Regions from separate parts of the Oerskovia sp. 140933 genome, predicted to be linked through region 2. Evidence: riboswitches for the same ligand, from Rfam matches in the RefSeq annotation. Region 2 holds a riboswitch; the other holds the start of a gene.
What was found. A riboswitch is a leader RNA that binds a small molecule or an ion and turns the genes downstream of it on or off. The one in region 2 is predicted to bind FMN.

Region 1: linked by a shared signal. The riboswitch ahead of ribD (bifunctional diaminohydroxyphosphoribosylaminopyrimidine deaminase/5-amino-6-(5-phosphoribosylamino)uracil reductase RibD) and the one ahead of pnuC (nicotinamide riboside transporter PnuC) in region 2 are both predicted to bind FMN.

Annotation. Positions count from the first base shown of each region.
Region 1 is NZ_JAMXIO010000004.1:21,755-25,145, reverse strand. It holds gene NHG27_RS03435 (riboflavin synthase) at 1-170, opposite strand, end outside; gene ribD (bifunctional diaminohydroxyphosphoribosylaminopyrimidine deaminase/5-amino-6-(5-phosphoribosylamino)uracil reductase RibD) at 170-1,342, opposite strand; FMN riboswitch at 1,455-1,580, opposite strand; gene rpe (ribulose-phosphate 3-epimerase) at 1,726-2,388, opposite strand; gene NHG27_RS03420 (RsmB/NOP family class I SAM-dependent RNA methyltransferase) at 2,488-3,391, opposite strand, start outside.
Region 2 is NZ_JAMXIO010000007.1:42,325-45,715, reverse strand. It holds gene NHG27_RS05780 (acyl-CoA dehydrogenase family protein) at 1-533, opposite strand, end outside; gene NHG27_RS05775 (VOC family protein) at 645-1,067, opposite strand; gene pnuC (nicotinamide riboside transporter PnuC) at 1,208-1,924, opposite strand; FMN riboswitch at 2,092-2,217, opposite strand; gene NHG27_RS05765 (TetR/AcrR family transcriptional regulator) at 2,336-3,112, opposite strand; gene NHG27_RS05760 (hypothetical protein) at 3,270-3,391, shown strand, end outside.

The DNA.
Region 1 (3,391 bases), on a different contig from region 2:
CCGAGGCCCGTGACGGTCAGGCACACCCCGTCGACCGCGATCGAGTCCCCCGGGTGGGCGTCCGAGGTGGCGAGGGGCCCGTGCACGGTCAGCACGGCGTCGGACTCCTCACCCCCTGGGAACGCGACCTCGCGGACGGTGCCGATCTCTTCGACGATTCCGGTGAACATCACTTCTCCTGTTCGGGGGTGGTGCGGTGGGTGGGGCGCAGGGAGCCGGGGGCGGTGCGGGCCACGACCAGGACGTCCTCGCCCAGGCGGCGCACGTCGTGCGTGACGAGGCGCGGCGCGTCCGCGAGGGTGGTCACGCCCAGGTCGCCCACGGCGCCCCGGCCCGCCCCGAGCAGCACGGGGGCGAGGTAGGCGTGGACCTCGTCGACGACGCCGGCCGCCAGGAAGGCGGTCGCCAGGTCCGGGCCGCCCTCGACCAGGACGTGGCGCACCTCGCGCGCGGCGAGGTCGGCCAGGACCGCGTGGACGTCACGCGTGCGCAGGTGCAGCACGGGCCCGCCGCCGTCGGAGGTCCATGCGCCCGCGGGCGCGAGCCGCACGTGCGGGGGGAGGTCGCGCAGCCCGACGACGACCCGCACCGGCTGGTGCTCGGCGAGCCCGGGTCCCGGCCCGGCCACGTCACCCGTGCGGGCTGTGAGCGAGGGGTCGTCCGCGACGACCGTGCCCGTGCCCACGACGATCGCGTCGACCTGTGCCCGCACCCGGTGGGCGTGCTCGCGCGCCGCGGGCCCGGTGATCCACTGCGAGGTGCCGTCCGGGGCCGCCACGCGCCCGTCGAGGGTCGAGGCGAGCTTGAGGGTCACGTACGGGCTCCCGCGGCGCACGGCGACCAGCCAGGGGCCCAGGAGGGCCTCCCCCTCGGCCTCGCGCAGCCCTGCGGCGACGCGCACCCCCGCACCGCGCAGGCGCTCGCCTCCCCCGCGGGCCACGGGGTCGGGGTCGGCCACGGCGTAGACGACCTCGGTCACTCCCGCGTCCAGCAGCGCCTGCGTGCACGGCCCGGTGCGGCCCGTGTGGTCGCAGGGTTCGAGCGTCACCACGGCCGTCGCGCCGCGCACGTCCACGCCGCGCTCACGGGCGTCGGCCAGTGCCGCGGCCTCGGCGTGCGCCGTCCCGGCACCACGGTGGAAGCCCTCGGCGAGCACGGCCCGGGGCGAGGCGTCCACGGGGCCGGGGGCGGCGCCGTCGGGCAGGGAGCCCAGCGGGCGCGGCCGCGGGGCCAGCAGGACGCAGCCCACGCGCGGGTTGGGGCCGTGCGCGGGGCCGCGAGCGCCCAGCTCGAGCGCGCGCACCATCGCGGCGTCGACCGTCAGTGTGGGCCTGGCGCCCATGGGTCCTCCTCCCGGTGAGCACGATGCTCCGGGGTGAGGGGTGGGCGACGTCACGGGACCCGAGGGTCCACGGACGTCACGACACCACGGCACAGGGCTCCGCCCCGCGCCGCCACGTACTTCCTCCCATCCGGACTTTCACCGTCGGTCCTGGAGTTCCACCAGGTCAACCACGCCGAGGCGTGGGTCGCGGACTGTCACCGCCGGCTCGGAATTGCACCGACCCCGGAGCACGTGTGTGCGTACTGCTCGATCTCTGTCGTCGAGCCCGGGCCTCGCGCACCGAGGGTGCGCGTCGCGCCCGGGTTCTCGTCCTTCCCAGCATGCCACACGGGGCCGTGCGCACGGTGCGGGCCGCCCGCGGGCTGGGACGACGTGACGGGTCAGTGCGCGTGCTGGTCCGCGAGCGCCCGCAGGGCCGCGATCTCCTCGGGGACGTTCTCCGCCCCGTACACGGCGGAGCCCGCGACGAACACGTTGGCACCGGCCTCGGCCGCGCGCTCGATCGTGGCGCGCGAGATGCCGCCGTCGACCTGGACCCAGACGTCGAGCCCGGCCTCGGACACGGCGTCGCGGATGCGGCGGATCTTGGGCAGCGTGCCCTCGATGAAGGACTGACCGCCGAACCCGGGCTCGACCGTCATGACCAGGAGCATGTCGAACTCGGGCAGCAGGTCCAGGAACGGCTCGACCGACGTCGCGGGGCGCAGCGCGAGGCCCGCGCGCGAGCCCTGGCGGCGCAGCTCGCGCGCCAGGCGCACGGGGGCGGTGGCGGCCTCGGCGTGGAACGTCACGGACGCGGCGCCCGCCTCTGCGTAGCCGGGGGCCCAGCGGTCGGGGTCGGCGATCATGAGGTGCGCGTCGAGCGGCACCGGGGACACCTGGGCCAGGCGCTCGAAGATCGGCAGCCCCAGGGTCAGGTTGGGCACGAAGTGGTTGTCCATCACGTCGACGTGCGCGTAGTCGGCGCTCGAGATCGCGCCCAGGTCGCGCTCGAGGTTCGCGAAGTCGGCGGACAGGATGCTGGGGGCGATGAGTGCGGACATGGTCACCAGCCTAGAGGGCGCCCCCGGCCCGTGCGCAGACGCGAGGAGGGCCGGGCGGGGTGGCCTTCACCACCCGGCCCGGCCCCTGGCCGAGGCGTCTCAGGCCCGACGGCGCAGCAGCGTCAGGTGCATCGCGTCCGTCCCGTGGACGTGGGGCCACAGCTGCACGTCGGTGCGGTCCGCGAGGGGGATGTCGTCCCCGGCGACCTGCCGCACGGCCGCGGCCGCGTCGAGGACCTCGACGTCGTCGCGCCCGGCCAGGACGTCCTTGACGACGAGCTGGGTCTCCGCCAGGTGCGGGGAGCACGTGACGTACCCGACGACGCCGCCGGGGCGCACGGCGTCCAGGGCCGAGCCCAGGAGCTCGCGCTGCAGCGTCGTGAGGGTCGCGATGTCCCCGGGGGTGCGGCGCCAGCGCGACTCGGGGCGCCGGCGCAAGGCCCCCAGGCCGGTGCAGGGCGCGTCGACGAGCACACGGTCGTACGCGCCGGGCTCCTCGACCCCGACCCGGCGTCCGTCGCCCACCTGGACGCGCTCCACGGCGTCCGCGGGCACGGCCGCGAGCGCCTGCTCGACCAGTCGTGCCCGGTGGGGGGCGACCTCGTTCGCGACGATGCGCGCGCCCTGCTCGCCCGCGAGGGACGCCAGGAGCGCGGCCTTGCCGCCCGGGCCCGCGCACAGGTCGAGCCAGCGCTCGTCGGGGTTCTGCCCGGCGGTGGTGGCGCCCCCTGCGTCCCCTGCGGGCGCTGCGAGCGCTGCGGGCGTGGTGGGCGTGGTGGGCGTGGCCGCGAACGCGAGCGTCACGAGCTGGCTGCCCTCGTCCTGGACCCCGGCGGCGCCGTACCGGACCGCGGGGATCGCCGCCGGGTCGGAGCCGGACAGGACCAGCGCCGTGGGCGCCCACCGTCCCGGCGTGGTCGTGGCGTCGCCGCGCACGTCGTGCGCGACCTCCCCGGCGAGGCGCTCGCGGCTGACCAGGCCCGGACGGGCGACCAGGGTCACG
Region 2 (3,391 bases):
CCCTCGACGCCGTCGCGGGTCTCGCGGCGGGCCGTGGTCTCGAGCGAGACCGAGTCCGAGCCGTGCGTGGGCTCGGTCAGGGCGAACGCGCCGAGCTTCTCGCCGCGCGCGAGCGGGCCGAGCCACTGCGCCTTCTGCTCGTCCGAGCCGAGGAGCTGGATCGAGCGCAGCGCGAGACCGCCCTGCACGCCGCAGATCGTGGCGACCGAGCCGTCGCCGCGGGACATCTCCATCTCGGCGAGGCCGGCGCCCATGAGGCTGATCCGGGGAGAGCCGGGGACGTCGACGCCGTCGCGCAGGAAGTCGAGCTCGCCCATGCGCTTGGCCAGGCCGAACGGGACCTCGGCGCGCTCCCAGTACCCGTCGATCACGGGCAGGACCTCGTCCTGGACGAACGTGCGGACCCGCTGCTGCAGCTCGCGGTCGGCGGGGGTCGCGTCCGAGAACGCGCCGGCGTAGTCGATGTCGAGCGGCTGCGAGAGGTCGTAGTCCGGCTCGGTCACGTTGCGGCGGACGGGGTTCTCGGTCGTCATGGGGATGCTCCCGGTGTCGGGCCGGACGTCGGTGTCGGGCGATGCCCCCATGGTGGTTGATATTCCGTCTCAGGTCAAGAGACGGCGTATCAATCCGGGTTCGTGGGCGGCTCAGCCCTGCGCCGCCGCGATGTTCACGAGCCAGCTCACACCGAACCGGTCGTCGCACATGCCGAACGCGTCTCCCCAGGGAGCGACCTCGAGCGGCACGGTCACGGTCCCGCCCGCGGACAGCTTGTCCCAGTAGCCGCGGAGCTCGGCGTCGTCGGCCTGGTCGCCGCTGAGCGAGATCGCGATGCCGCCGCCGGGCGTGTACTCCATCGAGCTCGGGGTGTCGGCGGCCATGAGCACCAGGCCGTTGGGAGCCTCGAGCTGGGAGTGCATGACCTTGTCGGCGTCGGCCGGGTCCTCGGCCGCCTGGAAGTCGGCGAACGTGCTGATCGTCACCTCGCCCCCGAACACGTCGCGGTAGAACTCGATCGCCGCCCGGGCGTCGTCGCGGAAGTTCAGGTAGGGGTTGAGTCGTGTCGTCATGGTCGCCGTCTCCGTCGCATCGTCGCGTCGTCCCGTGCCGACGGGGGATCGGCCGGGACCGGGCCAGAAGTGGTGCGCCCCGCGCGAGCAGGGCGCACCTTCGAGTATCCGCCCGGACCGCCCGGGCGCAAGGGGTGGCGTCAGGCCCGGGGGGACGGGGCGGACGCAGGGGACCCGGCGAGACGCAGGGCCGCCGAGCGTCGGTCGATGCGCCACCACACGAAGAACCCGACGAGGGTGAACGCCCCGTAGAACACGTACATGAACGCGGAGGCGTAGAAGCCCGCGTCGACCAGCAGGGGCACGCCCACGATGTCGACCGCGACCCAGATCAGCCAGAACTCGACCCACCCCTTGGCCATGCCGTACGTCGCGAGCAGCGAGCCCATGAAGATCCACGCGTCGGCCCACACGGGCTCGTACGACTCCAGCATCCGGAAGATCGGGGTGAGGACCGCCGTCCCCCCCACGAGCGCGACCACGAGGAACGCCCGCTGGCGCCACGACGCCCAGCGGGGCTCGACCGCCACGCCGTGGCTGTCCGCGTCCGCCGTGCCGAGCCGCGTCCGGGTGCGCCGCCACTGCACCCACCCGTACACCGACACGACGACGAACATGACCTGGCGACCGGCCTGGCCGAGGAGGTTGACGGGGTTGGGCGTCGCGAACACGGCGCCCAGGAAGACCGTGAGGAGCAGCAGGTTCCCGACGATCCCCACGGGCCACGCCCAGATCTTGCGGCGCATCCCCCCGAGCGCGGAGGCCAGCCCGAACCCGTTGCCGACGATCTCACGCCACAGCAGGTGCTGGTCGCCGATCGTGAGCTGCGCGTCGAAGAGCGCGTGGATCAGGTCCATCAGTGTCTTACCTCGTCGTCCCGGGCACGTCGGCTCCGGGGTGAGGGCGGGCGGCGGGGTCGGTGCCCGTCCCCGGGCGCCCGACGGCGTCGCTCACCACGGCGAGGCCGTCCCGGTGGGCTCAGGGCTCGACGACTCGTCGTGCCCCGGCCGGGTACGGCCGCGCCGCACGTGCTTCCTCCCATCCGGACTTTCACCGTCGGTCCTGGAGTTCCACCAGGTCAACCGCGCGTGGGCGCGGGTCGCGGACTGTCACCGCCGGCTCGGAATTGCACCGACCCCGGAGCACGTTCGTGCGTACTGCTTGCTGTCTCCTGCAACCGCCGATGCTACCGGTGCATTCCCGGGCAGCCTCGTCGTCGTGATGGGTGCGCCACCCGGTTGCGGCACGACCGGCGAGCCGCAGCGAGGTCACGCACCCAACGCGTCGCGCACGGCGCGCGCCACCTCGTCGGGGTCGGGGTCGCCGTCGAGCACGGTCACGACGACGCGACGGGCGGGTGCGCCGCCTGCCGTGACGCCCGGCCCGTCCGCGCGTGAGGGTGAGCCGGGCGCGGCGGGGGGCTCCGTCGTCGGGCCGGCGGGGTTGCGGGCCGCGCGGCGCAGGTCCGCGAACGCCTCCTCGAGCTCGGGGCGCAGGTCCTGGTCGGGGTCGCGCAGCCAGCGCCGCAGGATCGCGTTGTGCACCGCGACGACCGACGCCGCGAACGCGACCGACGCAGTCGAGTTCCGGGTGTCGGTGGGCAGGGTGTCGCGCAGGTAGGACGTGAACGCGCGCTCGTACCGGTGCGTGGTCACGAGCTCGCGGTCGCGCAGCGCGGGCACGTCCTGCAGGAGCCGGTGCCGCGCGACCGACGTCTCGCGCTGGCCCACGTGGTGGTCGAACACGAGCCGGGCCGCCTTGCACACCTCGACGTACGGGTCGACGTTCTCCAGCTCCTCGGGCGTCACACCGCGTGCCGCCGGCCGGGACTCGCCGAGCAGGACCACGACCGCGTCGAGCAGCAGCTCGTGGTCCGCGAAGACCACGTCCTCCTTGGAGCGGAAGCGGCGGAAGAAGGTGGCTCGGCTGATCTGGGCGGCGTCCGCGATGTCCTCGACGGTCGTCTGCTCGTACCCCTTCCGGGTGAACAGCTCGATCGCCGCGTCCACCGCCTGCGCATGCGTGTTGCTTCGTGCGGCACTCATGGACGGGACGCTACACCGAGCACGCCGGGGGACGCGTGCACCACGGGACGGTGGGCGGCGGGTGGCCGTCTGCCGGTCGTCGCGCGCACGGCCCGACGGCGTCGCTACAGTGACGAGACAAACGGCGGCAGGCCGACGCGACCGGGAGGCGACGCGCATGACGGACGGCGACGAGGCCGGGACGGAAGCTCCGGACGAGGGACGGGGCTCGGACGCCGACGGGTCGGCGGGCTCGTGGAGGAGCGTCGACCACCACGCCCAGCGCGACGCCCTGAGCGA